2 regions of the Actinoallomurus vinaceus genome follow, and region 2 is predicted to be linked to the other one. Evidence: riboswitches for the same ligand, from Rfam matches in the RefSeq annotation. Region 2 holds a riboswitch; the other holds the start of a gene.
The links. Region 2 has a riboswitch for thiamine pyrophosphate ahead of ABEA24_RS45430 (purine-cytosine permease family protein). Riboswitches for the same ligand answer to the same signal wherever they lie in the genome.
Positions count from the first base shown of each region.

Region 1: linked by a shared signal. The riboswitch ahead of tenA (thiaminase II) and the one ahead of ABEA24_RS45430 (purine-cytosine permease family protein) in region 2 are both predicted to bind thiamine pyrophosphate.

Region 1 covers NZ_BAABHK010000015.1:140,227-147,450, forward strand. The annotation lists gene ABEA24_RS39770 (hypothetical protein) at 1-273, shown strand, start outside; gene ABEA24_RS39775 (SUKH-3 domain-containing protein) at 446-907, shown strand; gene ABEA24_RS39780 (NsdA family TPR-like regulatory protein) at 1,087-2,499, opposite strand; gene ABEA24_RS39785 (hypothetical protein) at 2,741-3,100, shown strand; gene tenA (thiaminase II) at 3,151-3,831, opposite strand; TPP riboswitch at 3,893-3,991, opposite strand; gene ABEA24_RS39795 (PaaI family thioesterase) at 4,071-4,511, opposite strand; gene ABEA24_RS39800 (SMI1/KNR4 family protein) at 4,571-5,014, opposite strand; gene ABEA24_RS39805 (GNAT family N-acetyltransferase) at 5,055-5,501, opposite strand; gene ABEA24_RS39810 (hypothetical protein) at 5,831-6,853, shown strand; gene ABEA24_RS39815 (MerR family transcriptional regulator) at 6,858-7,224, opposite strand, start outside.
Region 2 covers NZ_BAABHK010000020.1:69,007-76,230, forward strand. The annotation lists gene ABEA24_RS45420 (ATP-binding protein) at 1-418, opposite strand, end outside; gene ABEA24_RS45425 (sensor histidine kinase) at 590-2,455, opposite strand; gene ABEA24_RS45430 (purine-cytosine permease family protein) at 2,637-3,965, opposite strand; TPP riboswitch at 3,956-4,072, opposite strand; gene ABEA24_RS45435 (rhodanese-like domain-containing protein) at 4,097-4,405, opposite strand; gene ABEA24_RS45440 (SSI family serine proteinase inhibitor) at 4,478-4,975, shown strand; gene ABEA24_RS45445 (Fpg/Nei family DNA glycosylase) at 5,072-5,932, opposite strand; gene ABEA24_RS45450 (CapA family protein) at 6,076-7,056, shown strand.

The sequences.
Region 1 (7,224 bases), on a different contig from region 2:
GACATGAATTGGCCGGAGGATCGAGCGATCGATCCGGCTGGCGCTATGGAATCGTTTCGAACGATGTACGATCGCGGAGCGAAGCGGCTCGAGTCGGCCCTGGAGTCCACGATGTTCATGGTGAACGACTGTACGGTCGGCGAAGCAGGTATGGTAACGGTCCAAATGTCTCATGGGATTTCGCTGGAGCTGTTCCCTGCAGTCTCCGGCAGAGTCGAAAGCTGGCGGCTGGTAGTAGAAGGCGGAGATCACTACGTCTATTGCGGTGGCTGATTTATTGACTGCAAGACCCGATTGTTCGGGGATCAACGTCATGTAGAGATTAAGTGGCCGAGCTTTCGAATCTCGATACTTCCGCAGCTGCGACATCCTGGCGTCCACTCCTTGTCTCGCCTTGTGCTGGGTGTCATGGAGTTCTTTCCCGACTCAATATGGACTGGTAAAATTGGGTCTCGATTTGAAGGCTCTTCGCCCAGAATCCATCCGTGTACTCAAAGATGCCGGATGGAGTGACTCTCGACGTGTTCCGACATGGAAGTGGATGTCGGCATTAACCATCGAAGGATACGAAGACTTCGCTGTGGCGCGTAACGTATTGGCGGAGCTCGGTGATCTAACCGTTTGGGCTGGCAAGTCGAGAGGGCCTAACTATCCGAACGGTGAAATGATTTTCGATCCTTTATTGGCCGCCTGGGACGATTTTGATCGAGTCTTTGCTGCAATCGAGGTTTCTCAAACAAGCATATTTCCGTTGGGGTTGTGGAGGAATGATATGACTCCCTTGATAACTCCCAAAGGAGAGGTCTTCGCGGTCGGCGTTTTTGGGGTATGGCGAGTCGGTAGCGTTGAGGAATTTATTAATGCGATCGTCTATGCCGATCGACCAATTCAAGTCTTGTCGAGGTGAACCTATCTGTCGGCCAGCATGAGTTTCGTCCTCTCCAGGTGTGCTTCTGAATAGCGTTTGCCTGGATTTCAGAGTCCTTACCGCAGTTCTATGGGAGACCTGGTTCGTTGGTCTGCGGGTTGGAGTTATTCTGGGTGGATGAAGATCTTGTACGCCTCGCCGACGTATAAGAAACAGGTTCAGGCCGTAAGCGCGAGGAATTCGCGGGCGGCTGCGAGGTTCCGATAGGGGACGAGGCGGCTGCGGAAGTCGGCGAGCGCGCCGGAAGGTCGTGCGGAGTCGACGCCGCCGCTTTGCTCGTAGGCTTGGCGGGCGATATCGCAGGCCTCGTCGATCTGGCCAAGGGTCAAGTGAGCGTCGGCGGCGCGGGCGAGGAACAAAGCGTTGTCGCGGATATAGCCGTCGGCAGCGTGGTCGGCGGCTCGGGCGTGATCGAAGAACCGCAATGCCTGCCGTGCGTCACCTAGATCGAGGGCGCAGGATCCGGCGAGCATTTCGATCTCGGCCTCGGTGACCCAGTAGGCCCACGGCGGGTCGTCATCGCGCCGTCCCTCCGCGAGGGCATCGCGTGCTTTGTTGAGTTCTCGGGTACAGGCGATGCGACCATAAGGGGCCTTGGACCATGCGCGGGCGGCGCGGGCGTGCAGGATCGAGCGGACAAGTGGCGTAGAACGATGGCGGAGTTGGTCTTGGGCGGTCTGGACAAGGTTGACGGCGTCTTGTGGATTGCCGACCGAATACGTCTGGATCGCCATGAACGCCAGTACATTCGCGCCGACCGCTCGATCGCCGGCGGTGGCCGACGCGCGTAGGGCGGTGACGTAGTACTTCTGGGCCGCGGCGTGTAGACCTTGATCGAAGTGCAACCAGCCGCAAATCCGTCCGGCCTCGCTCAGAGTGGCGAACAGTCGTCGCCCGGTGGCCTGGTCGTAGGAGGTCTCATCGGCGAGTTTGCTGACCAACTGAAATTCGGCGATCGCAATAGGGCGTAGGTCCCCGCCGCCGAGGGCGTCGTCCAAGTGCCGCAGGTGATTCAGGCGGCGCTCTAGATGGGTGACCATCGTCATATCCAAGCGGCGCCGTCCAGCGGACGAGGCGGCGGGTACTTGGTCGAGCGATCCGGTCCAGTCTGCGGCGATCGCGGCGAGCGTCGTTCCGGTGGCGATCAAGAACCCGCGTCGATCCACGGAGCCTCCTCGCGCGGTGGCGGTCATCGACGTCACCGTACCCATGGGTGTCCAGGGTGTGGCAAGAACGGCGTCGTCGCCGTCGAACGCCAGGCGCAGCCAGTCCGGCCAACTGAGTTCTCGTACCGAGACGGGGGAGACGTTGTGGAGATCGGCCATGGCCAGTTGTGCGGACAACTCGGGGGCGCAGACACCGGCCTCCCAGCGGGCGACCTTCTCCCGCCGGGTGGCCATTGCTCCGTGGCCGAGCGAGCGGTGGTGGGCGTCCAAACGCCTCAAGTACTCCGTGGCGGATAGCCCGAGTTGGGCACGTAGCGCTGCCAGTGGGTGGCGGAACGGCGTATCACTCATCACGGCCCCCGACGCCGAGACCATTGTTTGTGCGACCACCGTAGCCGTCTCCATCGCAGGTGAAGGCGCTATTACGAAGGGTCGGCAACACCCAGGCAACGCTCGACCTCTGGCCCCAGATGAGTGTTGGCTGCTGCCATTGTGACGCTAGAGATTGATTCGATCACAAATAGTGATCGAGATCAGAGTGTTGGCAGAGGCGGTGGTTCGACGTGTCAAATCAACCCAAACTGGGACGCGCCCGGCTCGTTCCTGGCAGCTGTGATGAGGCGCGCTGCCCAAGGGCGGCGGTCGCATGATGCCGGTCCAAGCGTTCTTCCCCGCCAAGCAGCACGAGGCGGTGACGCTGGCTGCCACCTCGAATGCCGTTCCGCTGGCCCGGCGGCTCGTCGCTGAAGTGACCCGCCACTGGCGGCTCCCTACCGATCTCCGGGAGAACGCTGAGTTCATTATGAGCGAGCTCTGGAAATCATCGACTTCCTTTGTCATCGGTGGGACGCCGTTCGCTGCCGCAACGGCGGCAAGCTCGTCTGGGCCGAACAATGAATGTCGTGAGGACTATGGGCCGCGAGTCGATCACTGCAAGCACTCCCCGATCGAGGAGGGTGATCCGCTGGCTCCTGCGATGCGCGGACAGTGGGTGGGCAGTCGCTGATCGGGGCGAGGTCCTTGCTTAGATGGTCGTAAGTCGCTCTCCGCGAGTCGCTATGCCAGCCATTCGGCGGTGGGCCAGGTTTCGCGGTGCCAGGCGCTGTCCCAGAACATCCATTCGTACTCGGTGGCGCGGAAGAAGGCGCGGGCCATGGCCTCGCGGGTGGCGTCGTCGGTGGTGGCCGCGAGGCGGTCGGTGATGTTCTTGGCGCGTTCGGTCGATTCGGCGAAGGCCGGGTCGGAGTAGGTCGCGATCCAAGCGCGATAAGGATGGTCCTCGACACCTGCCGTGTTCTCCAGCAGGGTCGTGCCGACGTCCTGGTAGACCCAGAAGCAGGGGAGTACCGCCGCCGCGAGCACCGGGTACGGGTCGGCGAGGGCCGTCGCCTGCAGGAACGACGAATAGCCGAGGCAGGTGGGGGAGGTGCCGATGCCCGCGAGGTCGTCGGCGGTCAGGCCGAACTCCTCGATGTAGCCGGCGTGCAGCGTACGCTCCGCCGCCAGCGCGGCGTGCGCGCTCTCGGCAAAGAAGACCGCGTCCTCGGTGTCGGTGGCCCGCGCGGACGCGAGCGCGAGCGCCCGGGAGAACGCCTCCAGGTAGCGGGCGTCCTGCACGATGTAGAACGCGAACCGCTCACGGTCGAGCGTGCCGGCGCTGAGGGCGGTGTTGAACGGGTGCTCGTGGATCGCGCGGATCAGGCGGGCCGAGCGCTTCCACACGTCGTCGCAGAACATCGGATCCTCTCAGCGGTCACCGGACGGCGAGGAGCGGACGTTCGAGCAACACCAGGAGAGCTCCGGTCACCGGTGACGTCCCTTCGCTAGTCCTAGCTAGATCAGGTTCGACGGGTGTGATCTCAGCCCGGAAAGGCTCCGGGCACCCCGCGTCACCGCCGACCGTAACAACAACCGGCCGGTCATGACCAGCCGTGGCGGCGGCCTCGCGGACCGGGTGTCACGCGGATCGCCGGCGGTCACGTTCGGACGGTCTGGATCCGCGCGGTCGCGGTCGCCGTGGCGACCGGCCTGCCGTCGGGATCGAGGAGCTCGCTGGCCAGAAAGCAGACGTCCCTGCCGCGCTGCACGACACGTCCTCGCCCCACCAGCCGCCCGGGGCGGGCGGGCCGAAGGAACTGAACGTGCAGATCCAGGGTTGGCGCGAACTGATCCTCGGGGAGCGTCGCCACCAGCGCCGGCCCCATGGTGTCATCGAGCATGGCGGCCAGGAACCCGCCCTGGATGACACCGACAGGGTTCGCGAACCGCGCGCTCGCCTGAAACGCCACCTCGATGGTGCCGCGCTCGGGGTCCAGTTCGACGAGCTCCCAGCCCAGAAGCGACGCGGCGGGCGGCGGGGGAACCCGCCCCGCCAGCACATCCCAGAACAACCCTCGTTGGTTCGTCTCGGGCTCCATGCCCGCATTGAACAGGGGCGCACCGACAACCTCGGCGCGACGTCCGAGAGCAGTCGTCCTCAGAGGCCCTTCTTGTACCAGTCGTCGCCATCGGCCCGGCGCTCGAGGTAGTCCTGCAACGACCGGGCGACCCACCTGCGTTCGTCGGTCTCGTGGTCCCACACGAACAGGTCATCGGGCCGTCCGGCCGGGACCCGGACGTAGGCGAACCGATCCCCACCACCGTCGTCCGCCATGAACATGAGCTGGCCGAACGACATGTACAGCAGGGCGAAGTCCGCGCTCTCCCGGAACTCGGTGTTCTGCTCGATGATCTCCTGAAGCGACCACACCAGCCCGGATCCGTAGTCGGCCCGCACGCCGTCGGTCTCCCGCAGCAGCCGCCGCAGCTCCTCCGGAACCGGCTGTCCCAATCGCCGCTCGATCTGATCGATGTCCGTGTCGGACGCGGGATCGGCGAACTCGGCGTCGTCGTACAGCCGCTCGATCAGGTCTCGCCACATCCCAGGCTCTCTCGCTGTCCGCAGGAACGTCGATCAGAACCTAGCGTGGCAGCTCGATCCGGTACTGGATGAAGCCGCGGTTCTCGGCCACCTTGTCGTACAGGCGCCGCGCCGTCGTGTTCGACTCGTGGGTGTGCCAGTACACCCGGGCGCAGTCGTGGGCCTTGGCCCAGTCGGTTACCGCCGAGATCAGGGCACGTCCCACGCCCAAACCCCGGGCGTCCGGTGCGGTGAACAGGTCCTGCAGGTAGCAGACGTCGGCGTCGGGTATCGACGTGCTGGCGTGAACGAGGAAGTGCACGATGCCGACGAGCCGGCCGTCCAGCGTCGCGCCGAGGGCGTGCAGGCGCGTGTCCGCCAGGAACTCGTTCCACGCCCGCTCGTACATCTCCGCGGGTTCCACCCGCTCGTAGAAGTCGATGTAACCGCGGAACAGGTCCTCCCAGGTGTCCCTGTCGGACGGAACGAGCTTCCGGATGGTGATCATCGATGTCTCCTGGCGGGGCGAGCGAGCCGAACGTCGACGGACGCTCCCCACGTACGGGCTGGTCGGCGAGGACGGGTTCAGGCATCCGAGCGTAGGGACGAGTGCTCTTCCGGGAGAACGGCCACTTCACGGCGAAAGGGAAGGACCAGTAGCGGCCCCCCGGAGGCCGTCGCCGGAGGTGGGGCTGTCCGTACGGGCGGATCGGGGGCTGGCGGCAGTGTCCCGGGCGCCGGTGCGGCCGTAGCGTGGGCTGCCGAGCAGAGATCGGGAGCCGGCGCGTCCACGCTGCCGATCACTGGGTGACGCGGAGGGAACAGGCCGGAGTGTCGATGCACCGATTCGGACTCGTCCGAGCGGCGAACGCTGCGGCGTACCTGCGGGGATTCGTCCTTTCGGGAATCGCCACCGTGCTCGTGACCCGGGCCTCCCTGGCGCAGGCCGGCTATCCCAAGGTCGGCAGCGGGAATCTGCACATCGCCCACGCCCTGTGGGGTGGCCTGCTGATGGCGGCGGGCGTGGTCATCGCCGTCGTCTTCCTCGGCCGGCCGGCGCGAATGTGGGCCACTGTGGTGGGCGGCGTGGGCTTCGGCCTGTTCATCGACGAGATCGGCAAGCTGGTCCACAAGACCGGCTACTTCTACCGACCGGCCGCAGGGCTCATCTACCTCACCTTCACCCTGCTCGCCGTCCTCACCCAGCGGGCGGGCGGACGGACATTGCTCACCCCGCGCGAGCGTACGGTCAACGCCGCCTCCGCGGCGCTGGCCGGGATAACGTCAGGGCTGACGCCGGAGGAGCGCCGTGCGGCGGTACGCCTGATCGAGGAGGTGGACGGCGAGGCCCAGGCCGCCCTGCTGCACCTCCTCGCGGCGGCACCCGACCGGCGGCCCGCCACCCCGCGCCCGGTGCGTACGGCGGTGGCCCGTGCCCGTACCGTCGCCGGGCGGCTGGCCGCGCACCGCATGGTTCTCCGCGTCGCCGTCTGCTACCTCGTGGCCCAGGGGGCCCTGACCATGGCCGGAGTGATCGCCGATGACGCCATCGTGACTCGTGCCGGAGAACGGGAGACAGGCGCGGTGGCGGCCGTCGCCTGCTGCGCGGTCGTGTCGACGGTTCTGGGCGCGTACGGCCTGGCGCGGCTGCGCCGCGATCGTACGGCGGCGTTCCGGGTGTTCAACGCCGTAGTGCTGCTGGACATCCTCGCCGGGCAGGTCTTCAAGTTCACGATCAACCAGTTCGCCGCGTTGTCCGGCCTGGCCATCGACCTGCTCGTCGCGTGGATCATCGCGACCGAACTCCGCCGCCTCAGGCCCGGCTCTCCTCGTCGCGTCCCTGCCGCGGATCGCCGCTGACGGGTCAGCGGTCGGGAGTCGGTGACCAGAGGCCGGCGGCGGTGTCGTTGTCGACGTGCCGGCGGTAGACCGTGACCTTGCCGTGGATGACCTCGAGGCTCTCGGCCAGCTCTGCGATCTTGGCGCGGACGGTGCGCTCGTGCTCCTCGAGCAGGGCCAGCCGCTCTCGCTCGTTGCCGGGGCCGGAGCGTACAAGCTCGGCGAACCGCCTCATCGTGGCGATCGACATGCCGGAGTCGCGGAGCCTGTTGCACAGGAGCAGCCACTCGACGTCGGCGGGGTCGTAGATCCGCTGGCCGCCCGCCGACCGGCGGATCGGGCGGAGAAAGAGACCTTCGCGTTCGAAGAACCGGAGGCCGTGCACGCTGAGC
Region 2 (7,224 bases):
GGCCGTTGGCCGGCTGGATGGCCCGGAGGATGGCCCAGACGGTGGTGCCGTCGTCCTCATGGGAGACGCCCCAGCCTTCGGAAAGCGTCTCGACGATGCTGAGCCCGCGGCCGCCGAGCGAGGACAGGGCCGCGCGCGTCCGGCGCGGTTCGGTCATCGAACCGCCGTCGCTGACGGCCAGCTGGATGAGGTCGCCGTCATGACTCCAGGACACCCGGATCTCCCCGGACGGCAAAGGACGTGCGTGGCGCAGCGCATTGCTGATGAGCTCGCTGATGACGACGGCCGCGTCGTCCGCGACCTCCTCGTACACACCGGACGCGAGCAGGTCGGCGCACAGGCGCTTTCGCACGTCCGAGACGCTGGACGGCGCATGTGGCAGGAACACGACGCTCGACACCCTCACCTCCCCGGGCACTGGCTCCCGGATACTCCCCGTTACGTGGTCACCCCGGTTACAACCGAAATGCCCGCTTAAAAAACGCGGAAACCGTGCCACAGGAATCTGTTACCAACACCACGTGTAACTGTGACCTCCGCCACGCTGCGAAGATCAGCCCATTTGAGCGGTATGCACCAGTATGACCTGTTACTCAGAGTCACCAAATCTGGGGAGGGTGAACCGCATGCAGGTGCCTCCCAGCCCGTCCGCGCGCGGGTGCGCGGAGACGTCGCCCTGCTGCGCACGGGCCAGCCGGCGCACGATGTACAGCCCGAGTCCAAGGCCTCCGAAACGACGGCGGTCCCCCGCCTCGCCCTGCACGAAACGCTCGAAGACGCGCTCCCGGTCGTCGGCGGCGATCCCGATCCCGTCGTCCTCCACCGTCACCACGATGGCGTCGCCGTCGACGCCCGCACGGACCGTGATCACGCCACCTTCCGGTGAGTACTTCACCGCGTTCTCCAGCAGCTGGCCGGCGATGATGTCCGTCGCCATCGAGTCGCCGAGGGCCGGCGGCAGGTCCTCGGCGATCTTCAGCTCGACGAGGTGGCGCTCCGACACGCCGCGGAAGCCGTACGCCGCGCCACGCAGCAGCCGACCCAGGTCGAACGGCTCACTGGTGACGCTCAGCCCGTCCGGCACCGCACGGGAGTACAGCAGGTTGTCGACGAGACGGCCGAGAGCGTCCGCGCGGTCGGCGATCGTCGCGACCGCGCGCCGCCGGTCGGCCTCGTCGAGCTTCTCCCACCGGTCGACCAGCGTCTTGGCGAACCCCTGCACGACCGTGATCGGCGTACGCAGCTCGTGGCTGGTCATGGACAGGAAGAGGTCCTTGGCCGCTTCGAGGGACTTGGCCTCGGTGACGTCGCGGAAGTCCACGACCACCTCGTCGTGGCCCTCGATCTCGGTGTGCAGGACGTTCAGCCAGGTGCCGGACTCCAGCTGGATCGTCGTCTCGCCGCCCGGATCGGGCAGCGCGAACGGCAGCGGCCGGCCGATGACCTCCTCGGGGGCGAGGCCGGTGATCTGGTGCGCCGAGGGATTCCACCGCTGGACGACGCCGTCGCGGTCGAGCACCGCGATGCCGTCCGCGCTGGCCTCGATCACCGCTCGCTCGTGCCTGCGCTGCCGGACCACCTCGGCGTAGTTCATGGCGTTCCCGAGGACGACTCCGGCGTGCCCGGCGAACAGCTCGAGGAGCTCCAGCTCGATGTGCCCCGCCTTGCGCTTGGAGAACAGGGCGTACAACGCGCCGTACGGGCTGCCCTGGACGTTCGAGATGCCGACGGCGATGGTGTGCAGGCCGTCGAGCTCGGACCAGATCAGGTCGCCGAGGCTGCGTGTGTCGGCCGTGGCCAGCATGACCGTACGGCCGGAGCGCAGCAGCTCGCCGACGAGGCTGGAGCGCAGGTCGGCGGTCGCCCCGCGCAGCCGCCGGGGCAGGCCGGTCATGCTGACCAGCCGCAGCGTGTTGGTGGCCTGCTCGATGACGACGAAGCCGGCGGCGTCCGCGCCGGTGAGCTCGATGAGACCCGACGTGACGCGGTCCAGGACCGCCGGGAGCTCCAGCTCGGCGTTGAGGTCGGCCACCACGTCGTTGAGCCGCCGCACGAGGCGGATGCGCTCGGCCGTCTGGTGCTGAACGGCCTCGTCCTCCCGCACCGGGCGGTAGAGGCCGACCCAGCCGAGGAACTCACCGTCCTCGCCGCGCATCGCGCTGGCGACCGCCCGGGTGTCGATCAACCGGCCGTCGCGGTGCAGCCGCCGGGTGAGGAACGAGATGTGGCCGCCCTCGCGGACGCGTTCGAGCACGGCGCGGTGCTCCGCGGTGTGCTCCTCGGGGACGATGCGCAGCGGCCGGCCCAGCACCTCCTCCGCCGTCCAGCCGAACATCCGCTCGGCGGCGGGGTTCCACAGCCGGACGGTCTGGTCGGCCCCCAACGCGATCATCGCGTCGGCGGAGGAGGCCACCGCCGCACGCATCATCGCATCAGACGAGCTCACGCGGCCCATAGTGCCACCCGCGCCGCGCTCCTATGCGAAGGTCAGCACCAATCCACACTTGCGGCATCGTTTCTGGTTGGGCGCCGTCTGCACCCAGTCGTGATCACACTGCGCCATCGTGATCGCCTCCCGCGCTCCGTACTCCCATCATGACGGGCGCGACGACGCCGTGACGTGCGATTGAGGGTCTTCACCGGCGAATGAGACCGATCGCCCCGGTGACCGCCGCCGCGACGGCGAAGGACAGGAGCGAGGCGCTCATCCAGTCGGCCGGGGTGAAGTGCAGCGCGCTCTGCGCGTGCGTCCACATCCGCGACCACCACCCGACCTGGCCGGGATTGATGAGCTGGTACGTCGCGATGCCCGCCGCCCACGCCACGACCATCCCCCAGCGGGCGGGCGCGCGATCGGAGACGTCCCAGCCGCGCCGTCCGGTGAAGCAGAAGAAGTCCACGGCCAGCACGCCGAGCATCGGCACGAACACCGACCCGATCAGCGTGAGGAAGCCCGCGTAGTTGTCCATGTTCAGGGCGAGGGCGAGCAGCGTCGTCAGGGCGCCCAGCGTGATGGTGAGCAGCCGCCGGTCCACGCGGGGCACGAGGTTCTGGATCGAGACCGCGGTCGAGTAGACGTTCGCGAACGACTGGTCCGCCTCGCGCAGGACGAACACCGCGAAGAACAGCGTGCCGAGGGCGACGTGCTGGAACGGCCCGAACACCTTGGAAGAGTCGCCGGCGACCAGGGCGAGCGCCAGCAGGCCCAGGACGTACGCGACGATCTGCGTCAGCCCGTACGCCACGCTCGCGGCGCCGAACGCCGCCCGCTCGGAGCGGGAGTGCCGCGTGTAGTCGGCCGCCATGGGCACCCAGGAGATGGAGACGGCCAGCGCGGCGTCCGCGCCGATCCAGAAATGGCTCCACGACCCGTGGGAGAGATTCGGGAGGGGCTGGCGGACGAGCTGCACGTAGAAGTAGACGAGGGCCAGGATGACCGCCACGGTGACGTACCGGCGCAGGACCCGGACGGAGCCGAGCGGCCAGATGGTCAGCACGGTCGTGACCACGCCCGCGACGATGACGTACGCCCAGCGCGGGCCGCCGCCGACGAGCTCCTTGGCCGCGCCCGCGATCGTGACCAGCTCGAAGGTGCCCCAGCCGATCATCTGCAGGATGTTCAGGACGGTGGGGACGTACGAGAGGCGCGTGCCGAACAGGCCACGCAGCAGCATCATCGCCGGAACGCCGGCCCGGGTGCCGGGCACGGCCGCCAGCCCGAGCATGATCCCGCCGATCGCGGTGCCGACGACCATGGCGACGATCCCGGCGACGATGGGGAGCCGGGGCGCGCCCTGGGCGTCCGGCGCGAGCACCGTGTAGGCGCCGGAGAAGGCGAGGAGACTGACGCCCAGGTTGGCCCAGAAGGCGCTCTGGTCCCAGAAGCTGAGGACCTTGGGGGCGGGCTGATCGAGGGTGTACGGGGCCTCGTTGTCGAGTGGACGTTCGTCGACGGCAGTGCTCAAGGCACACTCCCTACGCCGGCATTACCCGGTCAGGTTCGAGCGGTCGGCGGCGCGTGTGAAGCCGCCCTCTCAGCCCGGTCGTCGCCCGAGCTCCCGCGAGTCTGAACTTTTCCGCCGTTAATGTACCTCGATCAGGCGACGTATGGCTCTCCGCCCGATTCGCTGACCATCGGACGGCCCGCCGCGACCCAGGCGTGCATGCCGCCCGAGACGTTCGCGGTCTTCCAGCCGGCGTTGTTGAACGCCATGACCACCGACGCCGACCGGGCCCCCGACCGGCAGATGACGAAGACGTCCTCGCCGGTGGGCACCTCGGACGCGCGGGCGCCGAGCTGGCTGAGCGGGATGTGGATCGCGCGAGGCGCGTGCCCAGCCTCCCATTCGTCCAGTTCGCGCACGTCCAGGAGGTATGCGTCGTCCGGAACCTTGGCGACTTCCACAGCGGGAACCTGGTCCCTGAAAGCATTCACAAGTTAACGGAACCACGAGCCGACGCCCGGCGTCGAATCGTCATGAGGCAATCTCTAACCAGACTGGGACCAGCGGCCGTCGCCCTCCCTGGCATCGCCGCCGCCCTCATGCTGGGCGGTTGCGGCAGCGGGAAGGACACCGCGACGGTCAAGCCGAGCGGGCCGTCCACTTCCGCGCCCGGATCCTCGGCACCGGGGCAGGCGGGAAAGACCCGGCTGACCATCACGGTGCGCGACTCGCAGACGTCGCAGCCCAAGACCAGGACGCTCACCTGCGACCCCGTCGGCGGCGACCTGCCCAAGGCCAAGGAGGCGTGCGCGGCGCTCGCCACGGCGGCCGCGACGGGCAAGGACCCGTTCGCGCCGACGCCGAAGAACGTGATGTGCACCCAGATCTACGGCGGGCCGGAGACCGCCACCGTCACCGGCACCTGGAACGGCAAGAAGGTCGACGCGACGTTCAGCCGCAAGAACGGCTGCGAGATCAAGCGGTGGGGCACCCTGGCCCTGCTGTTCGGCTCGCACCCGCCGGTCCGCTGACCACGGCCCTCCGCCGGTCCGGTGCGGCGGATGTGCCGCCGTGCCGGACCGCGACCGCGCGCTGACAACGGTCGACGGCGGCTCGCTGCGCGTGGCCTACTTGAGCAGCCGGGACATCCGGCGGTCGGCCAGGGGCTTTCCGCCCGTCTGGCATGTCGGGCAGTACTGCAGGGCGGAGTCCGCGAACGACACCTCTCTGATCGTGTCGCCGCACACCGGGCACTTCTGGCCTGCCCGGCCGTGCACCCGCAGGCCCTCCTTCTTCTCTCCCTTGAGGTCCTTGGCCGCCAGGCCCCGGGAGCGCTCGACGGCGTCGCCGAGCGTGCGGATGATCGCGTCGTACAGCGTCGCGACGTCCTCGTCCGTGAAGCTCGCCGCCAGCTTGAACGGCGACATCCGCGCCACGTGCAGGACCTCGTCGGAGTAAGCGTTGCCGATGCCGGCGATCACGCTCTGGTCGCGCAGCAGTCCCTTGATCTGGGTGCGCCGGCCGTCGAGGATGCCCTTCAGCGTGTCCGCGGTGAAGCCGTCGGCGAGCGGGTCGGGGCCGAGCGACTGGACGCCCGGGACCTCGGCGGCGTCGCGCACGACGTAGACCGCGAGCCTCTTCTGGGTGCCCGCCTCGGTCAGGTCGAATCCGGATCCGTCGTCGAGGTGCACCCGGAGGGCCAGCGGGCCCTTGCCCGGCCGGGGCGGCGCCGGCGGCAGCGCGTCCTTCCAGCGCAGCCAGCCCGCGCGGGCCAGGTGGATGACCAGGTGCAGCCCGTCGACGTCAAGGTCGAGGAACTTGCCGTGGCGCGCGACCCCGGTGACGGTCAGGCCGCTCAGCGCGGTGATCGGCGGATCGTACGTCTTCAGCGACGAGATGGCGGCCACGTCGATCCGCGCGATCGCCCGCCCGACGGCGTGCTCGCGCAGGAAGGCGGCGAGGGACTCCACCTCCGGCAGCTCCGGCATGGTCCCAGGGTACGGCTCCGTCCACAGGCTGTGGACGATCGCCGCCAGGCCGGTCGGGAGAACCGCGCCTCGATCGCCGGGCGGGACCTTCGGCCCTTGGCCCGGCGCGGCCCGCACGGCGATTCTGGTGAGGGGAGTCCGACGTGACCATCACCGTCGCCCTGGGCGGCGACACGATGCTGGGACGCGGGGTCGCGGAGCGAATCGCCGTGTCCGGCCCGTACGGGCTGTTCGCCGACGAGGTGCGGCGGATGTTCCGCTCCGCCGACCTGTCGCTGGTCAACCTCGAGTGCTGCGTTTCCGCGCGCGGCCACCCCTGGCCGGCCCCCGGTAAACCGTTCCACTTCCGCGCCCCGCCGCGAGCCGTCGACACCCTCGCCGACCTGGGGATCGACGGCGTGACGCTGGCCAACAACCACGGGCTGGACTACGGCCACGAGGCTCTGACGGACACGCTCGCGCACTTGTCCCGGGCGGGCATCCGGGCCGTCGGCGCTGGACCCGACCTGCGGCGGGCGCGCGAACCCGCCCTCTTCGACCTCGAGGACGCGCGCGTGGCCGTCCTCGGCGTCACCGACCATCCGCCCGACTTCGCCGCCCGCGCCGACCGGCCCGGGGTCGCGTACGCCGACCTGCGCCACCAGGTCCCGGCCTGGCTCACCGACCGGGTCCGCGCGCTGTCCGCCGACGGGTTCCTCGTCCTCGTGCTGGCGCACTGGGGTCCCAACATGACCACCGAACCCCTCCGTTACATCCGGGCGGCGGCGCGGGCGCTGGTCGACGCCGGGGCGACGCTGGTCGCCGGGCACTCCGCGCATGTCTTCCACGGCGTGTGCGGCCGCGTCCTGTACGACCTCGGCGACCTCATCGACGACTACGCCGTGGACCCGGTGCTGCGGAACGATCTGGGCCTCGCGTTCCAGGTGAGGCTGGAGGGACGGCGGATCGCCCGGCTCACGGCCGTCCCGCTGACGCTCGAGTACGCCCGTACCCGCCTCGCCACCGGCGCCGATCACGCCTGGATCCACAAGCGGTTCGCCGCCGCGTGCGCGGGATTCGGCACCACCGTCGCCGAGGCGGAGGACGGACGGCTCACCGTGACCTGCCCCGTACCGGACGGGTGACCGAGAAGGATGATCGCTCGTACGGACGTGCGGCCGAGGCCGAGGACGGACGGCTCGCCCCGGCCGACCCGTATCGAACGTGCGACCGAGGAGGATGGCGGGCGGCTCCCCCAGCCGATCCCGTACGGACGTGCGGCCGGGGGTGAGGGGCGAAAGTCCCTGGTCGTT